2 regions of the Arthrobacter sp. K410C genome follow, and region 1 is predicted to be linked to the other one. Evidence: predicted binding sites of a transcription regulator. Region 1 holds the regulator's gene; the other holds the start of a gene.

Evidence for each region. The regulator HrcA, encoded in region 1, represses chaperone genes, less so after heat shock. The targets are predictions, from matches to a motif close to TTNGCACTCGNNNNNNNCGAGTGCNAA.
Region 2: groES (co-chaperone GroES) is a predicted target of HrcA. The motif match lies at 2,820-2,846, and genes of this name have one in related genera.

Annotation. Positions count from the first base shown of each region.
Region 1 covers NZ_JBNHFJ010000022.1:499-4,892, reverse strand. The annotation lists gene AC5RU7_RS19230 (GerMN domain-containing protein) at 1-170, shown strand, start outside; gene AC5RU7_RS19225 (16S rRNA (uracil(1498)-N(3))-methyltransferase) at 157-939, opposite strand; gene dnaJ (molecular chaperone DnaJ) at 942-2,069, opposite strand; gene hrcA (heat-inducible transcriptional repressor HrcA) at 2,151-3,164, opposite strand; gene AC5RU7_RS19210 (DUF3097 domain-containing protein) at 3,355-4,203, shown strand; gene AC5RU7_RS19205 (DUF4870 domain-containing protein) at 4,326-4,394, shown strand, end outside.
Region 2 covers NZ_JBNHFJ010000001.1:539,561-543,954, forward strand. The annotation lists gene AC5RU7_RS02530 (dihydrofolate reductase family protein) at 1-597, shown strand, start outside; gene groL (chaperonin GroEL) at 683-2,293, opposite strand; gene groES (co-chaperone GroES) at 2,371-2,664, opposite strand; gene AC5RU7_RS02545 (DMT family transporter) at 2,875-3,807, shown strand; gene AC5RU7_RS02550 (hypothetical protein) at 3,747-4,127, opposite strand; gene AC5RU7_RS02555 (THUMP-like domain-containing protein) at 4,181-4,394, shown strand, end outside.

The sequences.
Region 1 (4,394 bases):
AGCCCTTCCTCACCGGGGAGACAACAGCCTCGCCCGAGCAGGGCCAGGCGGGGGTTTTCACCCTGGCCCTGACCATGCCGGCCGGTGACTACGAGCTGCGGGTGGCGCAGGCCGGAACCGGGGGCCGTCCGGACCAGTTCGAGGACACCCGCGCCTTCAAGGTGCGGTAGCCGTCCAGCGGCCTAGGATGTCGCTGGCCAGCACGACGGCGGCCGGCCCTGCCGTGGATGACCGCAGGACGTGGTGCCCCAGCAGTGCGGTCACGGCGCCTTTGTCGCAGAGCCGGGTGACTTCGCGGGGACTGATCCCGCCCTCGGGTCCTACGATCAGGAGCACCTCGCGGTGTTCCGCTCCCCCGCCGCCGGCCTGCCAACCCTCAAGGACGGTGCGCAGCGGACGGACGGCGTCCTCGTGCAGGATGACCGCCAGGTCCGCGGCCTCGACGGCTGCGGAAAGCGCGGCGGTGTCGACGGCGGGGCGGACCTCCGGCACCCAGGACCGCCGTGCCTGCTTGGCGGCGGCGGTCACCACCGACTGCCATTTGGCGTGGGCTTTCGCTGCGCGGTCACCTTTCCACCGCACGATGGACCGCTCGGACTGCCATGGGATCACGGCGTCGACCCCCAGCTCGGTGGCCGTTTCGATGGCCAGCTCGTCCCGGTCGCCCTTTGCCAGGGCCTGGACGAGCACCAGCCGGACGTCCGGCCGCTGTTCGACGGTTACGGACGCGCACTCCACCTCGAGGGCCGCCGGCGCAGCAGCGGCGACCCGCCCTGTCATCCTGGTGCCGGCGCCGTCGACAATATCGACGGCTTCGCCCGGTTCAAGCCGTTTGACAGCGACGGCATGCCTGGCCTCGGCCCCTTCCAGGACGAAGCGGCCGCCCGGCGACATTCCATCCAGGGACCCGGCGGCGGTGAAGAAGACGGGGTTGCTCACCGCTACAGGTTACCGAGGCGGTCCCGAAGCTTGGCGAACATGCCGCCGCTCGCAGCCAGCTTGCCGTCAGTGATCTGCTCACCCCGGAGCTTGGCCAACTGCCGCAGCAGGTCTTCCTGGGCGGCATCGAGCTTGGCGGGAGTCTCCACCTGCAGGTGGACCTTGAGGTCGCCACGGCCATACCCGCGAAGGTGGGTGACGCCCAAACCGCGAAGCGTAATGATTTCACCGGATTGGGTGCCGGGCTTAACGTCGATTTCCTGCGTGCCGTCGAAGGTTTCCAGGCTGACCTCGGTGCCAAGGGCGGCCGCCGTCATGGGAATGTTCAAGGTGGCGTGGAGGTCGTCCCCGTCCCGGACATAAGTGGGATCGTTGTTGACCCGGATCTCCACGTAGAGGTCGCCGGAAGGTCCACCGGCGGGTCCCGCCTCACCCTGCCCGGACAGCTGGATGCGTGTTCCGGTGGCGACGCCGGCAGGAACCTTGATGGTCAGTGAACGGCGGCTCCGGATGCGGCCCTGGCCGCTGCACTCGTTGCAGGGATCCCTGATGACGGTGCCGAATCCTTCGCAGCTGCCGCAGGGGGCAGCCGTCATGACCTGGCCGAGGATGGAACGGACTGCCCGTTGGACCTGGCCGCTGCCGCCGCAGATGTCGCAGCGCTCCGGATGAGTGCCGGGCTGGCAGCAGGAGCCTTCGCAGGTGGGGCAGGTGACCGCCGTATCCACCTCGAGCTTCTTGTTGACGCCAAACACGGCGTCACGGAGGTCGATCCGGACGCTGATGAGGGCGTCCTGGCCGCGTCGGACGCGTGAGGCCGGACCGGTGGAGCCGCCGGCACCGAAGAAGGTGTCGAAGATGTCCTGGAATGCGAAGCCCTGCCCGGCGTAGCTGCCGCCGCCGAACCCGTTGTCCGTGCCGTTCTCGTTGCCGGTGGTGTCGTAGACGCGCCGCTTCTGGGGGTCCGAGAGGACTTCGTACGCATGGGTCACTGCCTTGAAGCGGTCAGCGGCCTCCTCGCCCGGGTTGACGTCCGGGTGCAGGGTACGGGCCAGCTTGCGGTAGGCCTTTTTGATTTCTTCTCCGGTGGCCTCCGGTGAGACTCCAAGGACGTCGTAGTGGCTGCTCAAAGTTCGTATCTCTTCCTTGTTGACTGCATGCAGTGGGGGTGTCCTTCCGCGGACCGGCTGCCAGGGCAACCGGCGCCCCGCTCAGGGCCCCAGAATCCGGGATAGGTAGCGGGCAACAGCCCTGACGGCGGCCATAGTGGTGGGATAGTCCATGCGCGTGGGCCCCAGCACGCCTATTTTCGCTGCGCTGTCCGGACCGTAGCCGGTGGCCACCACGGAAGCTTCGGCAAGGCCGTCGTACGGGTTCTCACGCCCGATGCTGACTGCCACGCCACGGTGGTCCTGCGCCATTTCGCTCAGCAGGCGCAGCATCACCACCTGTTCCTCCAGGGCTTCCAGGACAGGTCCGATGCTGAGCGGGAAATCCACGTTGGACCGGGCAAGGTTCGCCGTGCCCGCCATGACCATGCGCTCCTCGCGGCTGCTGTGCGCCAGGAGCTCCAGCCCGTGGGCCAGTGCCTGCGCAGCCGGCCGCTGCGCCGGGCCGACGGCGGAGACGACGCCGGGCAGGGACTGCCCTAACTGGCCCAGCGGGGTTCCGGCGAGGGAACCGAGGAACTGGGTCCGGAGCGCGGCGAGGGCGTCGTCACCGAGGTCCTGGCCGACGTCGATGACCCGCTGCTCCACCTTGCCGCTGTTGGCGATCAAAACCACCAGCACTTTCCGCGGTGCCAGCAGGACGAATTCGATGTGGCGGATCAGGGCCCGGCTCAGATGGGGATACTGGACCACCGCCACCTGGTTGGTCAGTTGCGACAGCAGCCGGACGGTCCGGTCCAGGACATCATCGAGGTCGTCGGAGCCTTCGAGCAGCGACTGGATGGCGCGGCGTTCAGCCTGGGACAGCGGCTTCACAGCCGAGATCTGGTCAACGAACAGGCGGTAGCCCTTGTCCGTGGGAATCCTGCCCGCACTGGTGTGCGGTGCGGTGATGAGCCCTTCGTCTTCCAGGGCTGCCATGTCGTTGCGGATTGTTGCACTGGATACGCCGAGATGATGCCTTTCCACCAGCGCCTTGGAACCCACGGGCTCGCGGGAGTGGACGTAGTCCTCCACGATTGCCCGCAGCACTTCCAGTTTGCGTGGCTCGCTCACACTCCACCTCCAATCCAGGGTCAGGGCGGCAGCGCCACCCTGTGCAACAAACATCAGGGAAAACCATCAGGGTTAGCACTCGACATGCCTAAGTGCTAACAGTCTATTATGACTCGCCCCGTTGTTAGCATTGGTACCGCTCCGGGCGAAATTCCGGCGGCACTGATCTAGCGCTAGGCGGAGTCGATCCATGGATTACCAGAACTGGGGGCCCCGGGAGATGTCCGGCCCCGTCCGCACCCAACTTCCCGAAGTCCCCGTTGAACGCGGCATGGTCCTGGAGGACGTGCAGTCCGGGTGGGTTGGTGCCGTGACGCGGGTGGAAAAGTCAGGCGGCATGCACGTGGTGGCGCTGGAAGACCGGCGGGGAAAGTCACGGACGTTCCGGCTCGGCTTCGGCTTCCTCCTGGAGGGCCAGGCCATCCGCCTGATGCCGCCGGCACCGCGTGCCGCTGCCGGCGCCGGAGCCGGCAGGACGGCGTCGGGCTCGGTCCGGGTCACGGGCCAGCGTGCCCAGGTGGCCAAAGCCAGCCGCATCTGGGTGGAAGGCAAGCACGACGCCGAACTGGTGGAGAAGGTCTGGGGAGACGACCTTCGAGTGGAGGGCATCGTCGTCGAACCCCTGCACGGCATTGACGACCTCGCCGGAGCGGTGGCCGATTTCCGGCCCGGGCCGGGACGGCGGCTGGGCGTGCTCGTGGACCACCTGGTGCCGGACTCGAAGGAGTCCCGCATTGCCGACGCCGTGATGGCGTCCCCCGGCGCCGCGGGGAACGTCCTGATCGTGGGCCACCCGTACGTGGATGTGTGGCAGGCCATCAGGCCCGCTGTCCTGGGGATCGAGCAGTGGCCCGTAGTGCCCCGGGGCCAGGACTGGAAGACCGGCGTGCTGGCGGCCTTCGGCTGGCCGCACGCCACGAAGGAGGACATCGGGCTGGGGTGGCAGAAGCTGCTGGGTGCCGTCCGCAGCTACGCTGACCTTGAGGCGTCGCTGCTGGGCCGCGTTGAGGAAGTGATCGACTTCCTCACGGTGCCCTGAATGGGGAGCCATGTCCCGGATAGCCAGTATTCTTGGTACTGCAGGTCCTGCGGCACTGTCCGCGGCCGCAGCAAGGCAGCACCGGCATTCCGCACTATTTGCACTCTCGAAGGAAACAGACTGTGGCAGAAAACACCCGTGATCACAGGGACAGCCAGGGCGGCGCAGGCCGCTCCGAATACCATGGCGTC
Region 2 (4,394 bases), on a different contig from region 1:
ATCATCGTCGCGAACCTGTTCATGACCCTCGACGGCGTCTACCAGGCGCCCGGCGGACGCGAGGAGGATACCGAGGCCGGTTTCGCCTTCGGCGGCTGGCAGTTGCCGGTGTCCGATGACGAGTCCGAAGCCGACATCGAGGCCGGGATCGGCCGCATGGACGCCCTCCTGCTGGGCCGGAAGACCTATGACATCTTTGCTGCGTACTGGCCGCACCAGTCAGGCGACATCGGCGCCACCCTGAACCGGGTGCCCAAGTTCGTGGTCTCCGGATCGCTGGCCCACCCCGGCTGGGCAGGCACCACGGTGCTGCCGGATGCCGCGGCCGCGGGCAGGCTCCGCGAGGAGTACGGGGAGGTGCACATGTTCGGCAGCGGGGCCCTCATCCGCTCCCTGCTGCAGGCGGAAGTGCTCGACCGCCTTAGCATCTGGCTGTATCCGCTCACCCTGGGTCAGGGGAAGCGGCTCTTCGACGCCGGGATCATTCCGGCCACCTTCCGCCTCGCCGAACCGGCACGGTCCTTTCCAAAAGGAGCGGTGCGGCTGGTTTATGAGCGTGCCGGCGGGGTGGAGACGCAGGACATGCCGGGAACTTAATTCCAGCCGTACCCGAAGATGCAAAAACCGGCCCGGCGGATGCCGGACCGGTTTCTTGTTCGCACAGTTTCCTGCCAACGGCAGGTTAGTGGCTGTGGCCTGCGTGCTGGTCTTCTTCAGCGGGCTTCTCCGCAACCAGGGTCTCAGTGGTGAGAACCAGGGCTGCGATGGAGGCTGCGTTGCGCAGGGCGGCACGGGTGACCTTGACGGGATCGATGACACCGGCAGCGATCAGGTCCTCGTATTCGCCCGACTTGGCGTTGAAGCCGTTGTTGGTTTCGAGCTCGGCGACCTTGGCGGTGATGACGTAGCCGTCGAAGCCGGCGTTCTGGGCGATCCAGCGCAGCGGCTGCACCAGTGCGCGGCGGACAATGCCCACCGCAGCGGCGGCGTCGCCTTCCAGCGCCTTGACGGCGGGGTCCTCATCCAGTGCCTTGAGGGCGTGGATCAGGGCGGAACCGCCACCGGCCACGATGCCTTCTTCGAGGGCAGCGCGGGTGGAGGACACGGCATCTTCGATGCGGTGCTTCTTTTCCTTCAGCTCAACCTCGGTGGCAGCACCAACCTTGATGACGCCGATGCCGCCGGCCAGCTTGGCCAGGCGTTCCTGGAGCTTTTCGCGGTCCCAGTCGGAGTCGGTGCGGGCCAGCTCGGCACGCAGCTGCGCGACGCGTGCGGACACGTCCTCGGCAGAGCCTGCGCCGTCCACGATGGTGGTGTTGTCCTTGGTGACCGTGATGCGGCGGGCAGTACCCAGCACCTCCAGGCCAACGGTGTCCAGGCTCAGGCCCAGCTCCGGGGAGACAACCTGTGCACCGGTGAGGGTGGCAATGTCCTGCAGCATGGCCTTGCGGCGGTCACCGAAGCCGGGAGCCTTGACGGCAACGACGTTCAGGGTTCCGCGGATGCGGTTGACGATCAGCGTGGACAGGGCCTCGCCGTCGACATCCTCGGCGATGATGAACAGCGGCTTGGACGCCTGCAGCGCCTTCTCCAGGAGCGGCAGGAATTCCTGCAGCGAGGAGATCTTGCCCTGGTTGATCAGGATGAGGGCGTCCTCGAGGACTGCTTCCTGGCGGTCCGCGTCCGTGATGAAGTACGGGGACAGGTAGCCCTTGTCGAACTGCATGCCCTCGGTGAGGACCAGTTCGGTCTGGGTGGTGGAGGATTCCTCGATGGTGATTACACCATCCTTGCCCACCTTGCCGAAGGCCTCGGCCAGGAGCTCGCCGATTTCTTCGCTCTGTGCCGAGATGGCAGCCACGTTAGCGACCTGGGTGCCCTCGACGGGGCGGGCGTTCTCCAGCAGCCGTGCGGCGACGGCTTCAACCGAAACCTCGATGCCGCGCTTGATCTGGCCGGGAGCAGCGCCGGCAGCTACGTTGCGCAGGCCTTCCTTGACCAGTGCCTGGGCCAGGACCGTTGCGGTGGTGGTGCCGTCGCCTGCTACGTCGTTGGTCTTGGTGGCAACTTCCTTGGCCAGCTGGGCACCAAGGTTCTCGTACGGGTCGTCCAGTTCCACTTCGCGGGCGATGGTGACGCCGTCGTTTGTGATGGTGGGCGCGCCCCACTTCTTGTCCAGGACAACGTTGCGGCCGCGGGGGCCGAGCGTTACCTTGACGGTGTTGGCGAGCTTATCGATGCCGGCTTCAAGAGACCGGCGGGCAGCGTCGTTAAACGCAAGCTGCTTTGCCATGGTTTTGTCCTTTCAAGACAGAACCCCGCGCAGCTGGCCAGCAGAAGGCATGACCAGCGGCACGGGGATCCGGGAAGTTACTTTACGACGATCGCCAGGACGTCGCGGGCGGACAGCACGAGGTACTCGGTGCCGCCGGTCTTGACTTCGGTTCCACCGTACTTGGAGTAGATCACGACGTCGCCCACGGCTACGTCGACCGGTACGCGGCTGCCGTCTTCGAAGCGGCCGGGGCCTACTGCAACAACTTCGCCTTCCTGGGGCTTCTCCTGTGCGGAGTCCGGGATAACCAGGCCGGAAGCCGTGGTCTGCTCGGCTTCGAGCGGGCGGACAACAATACGATCCTCAAGAGGCTTAATAGAGACCGACACTCGGACCTCTCCTTTTCGTCAGCAAATTCGTGGACTTGGAAAGCTTTCCGCCCTGGCTGGCAACCGTCGTCGCGGTGCCGGCAGCAGCCTGGTGGCAGCTCTTCATGTGTTAGCACCCTCCTAGGGAGAGTGCTAATGAAGACTCTATGTCCGCGTTAGCACTCGGTCAAGGCGAGTGCCAGCGTTTCGTCCTCGGCGGACACACGTGCCATGTACATTGAAGCGGTGCGAGCTGCCGTGTACCTGATCCTTGCGAACCTGTTCTGGGCCGGAAACTTCGTGGTGGGCCAGTCGGCCATGAAGACCATGGACCCGCTCCAGCTGACGTTCTGGCGCTGGGCCCTGGCCGCCGCGCCGCTGCTCCTCCTGGCACACGTCGTCGACAGGCCGGACTGGAAGGCGGTGCTGCGCCGCTGGCCGGTCCTGCTGCTGCTAAGCGTGCTGGGGATGAGCGGCTATACGCTGCTGCTGTACAGCGCGCTGCAGCACACCTCGGCCCTGAACGCCTCCCTGGTCACTGCCGCCAACCCGGCGCTGATCATGGTGCTCGCCGTCGTCCTCCTTCGGGACCGGCCCCGCCCCGTGAGCTGGCTGGGCATCGGCCTGGGCCTGGCCGGGGTCCTCCTGGTGCTTACCGGCGGTGACCTGCAGCGGCTGGTCACGTTCTCCATCAATGCCGGTGAACTGCTGATCCTGGCCGCCATCACGGTATGGGGCTTCTACACCATCATCGCCCGCAGGCTGTCCCTGCCGGCCATCACGGCCACTGCGGTGCAGGTTGCCCTGGCAGCCGTGGTCCTCGCCCCCGTGGCGGTGGTGAGCGGCGCCGGGCTGCCGTCCACACCCGCCGAAAGCTGGTCGCTGGCGTTTATCGCGGTGTTCCCGTCCCTGGGCTCCTACCTGCTGTGGAACCTGGCCCTGAAACGGACCACGGCCGCGAACGCGGGCAACTACCTGAACCTGATCGCCGTCTTTACCGCTATCATCACGGTGCTGCTGGGCCAGCCCATCACCATCGCGCAGGTTATGGGCGGCATCCTGGTGATATCAGGCGTACTGCTCACCAGCGCCGGGCAGCAGCCTCAGCGGCCCAGATCATCGAAGTCAACGTCCTCGCCGCCGTCGGAATCCCGCGTCCCCTGATTCCTGCTGCGGTACAGCACAGCGGCTGCGGCGGCCGCGGCCAGCAGGGAGGCGACCAGGAACACAATGCTTCCGGTCCGTGCCCCGGCGTACAGCCCGCGGATATCCCGGGCCTCCTGGGTATCGTCCTCGATGCTGTTGCCGCCCACCGAATAGACGGTGGCGTTGAACGTGTCCAGGAAGAAAATGATCACCAGCAGCGCCAGGCACACCACCGCCACCACGGCCGCCGCGATCAGCGCCGGGCGGGCGTACTTGGCAGGACCCCGGTCCGTGGGCTGCTGTTCTCCGGACTGCTGGGGGCCTGCGCTGTCTTCCATGGTTTCAACCCTATCGGCATCCCGCAGGACGCTCCTCCACTAGGCTGGAACGCATGCCCAACGCTCCCCAGGACCAGATCGCGCCGCTGCTCACCCCGGAAGGCTGGGAACTGCTGGCCTCCCTTGGACCCTACCGTGATGACGCGTCGTTCGGGTTGAATTCCGCGCTGCGCAAGGCCGGACACTCCCCCGAACTCGTGTCCGCTGCCCTCACGCAGTCACGGCTCCGCACCAGGGCCGAGGCCAAGTTCGGCGAGTTTGCCCGCC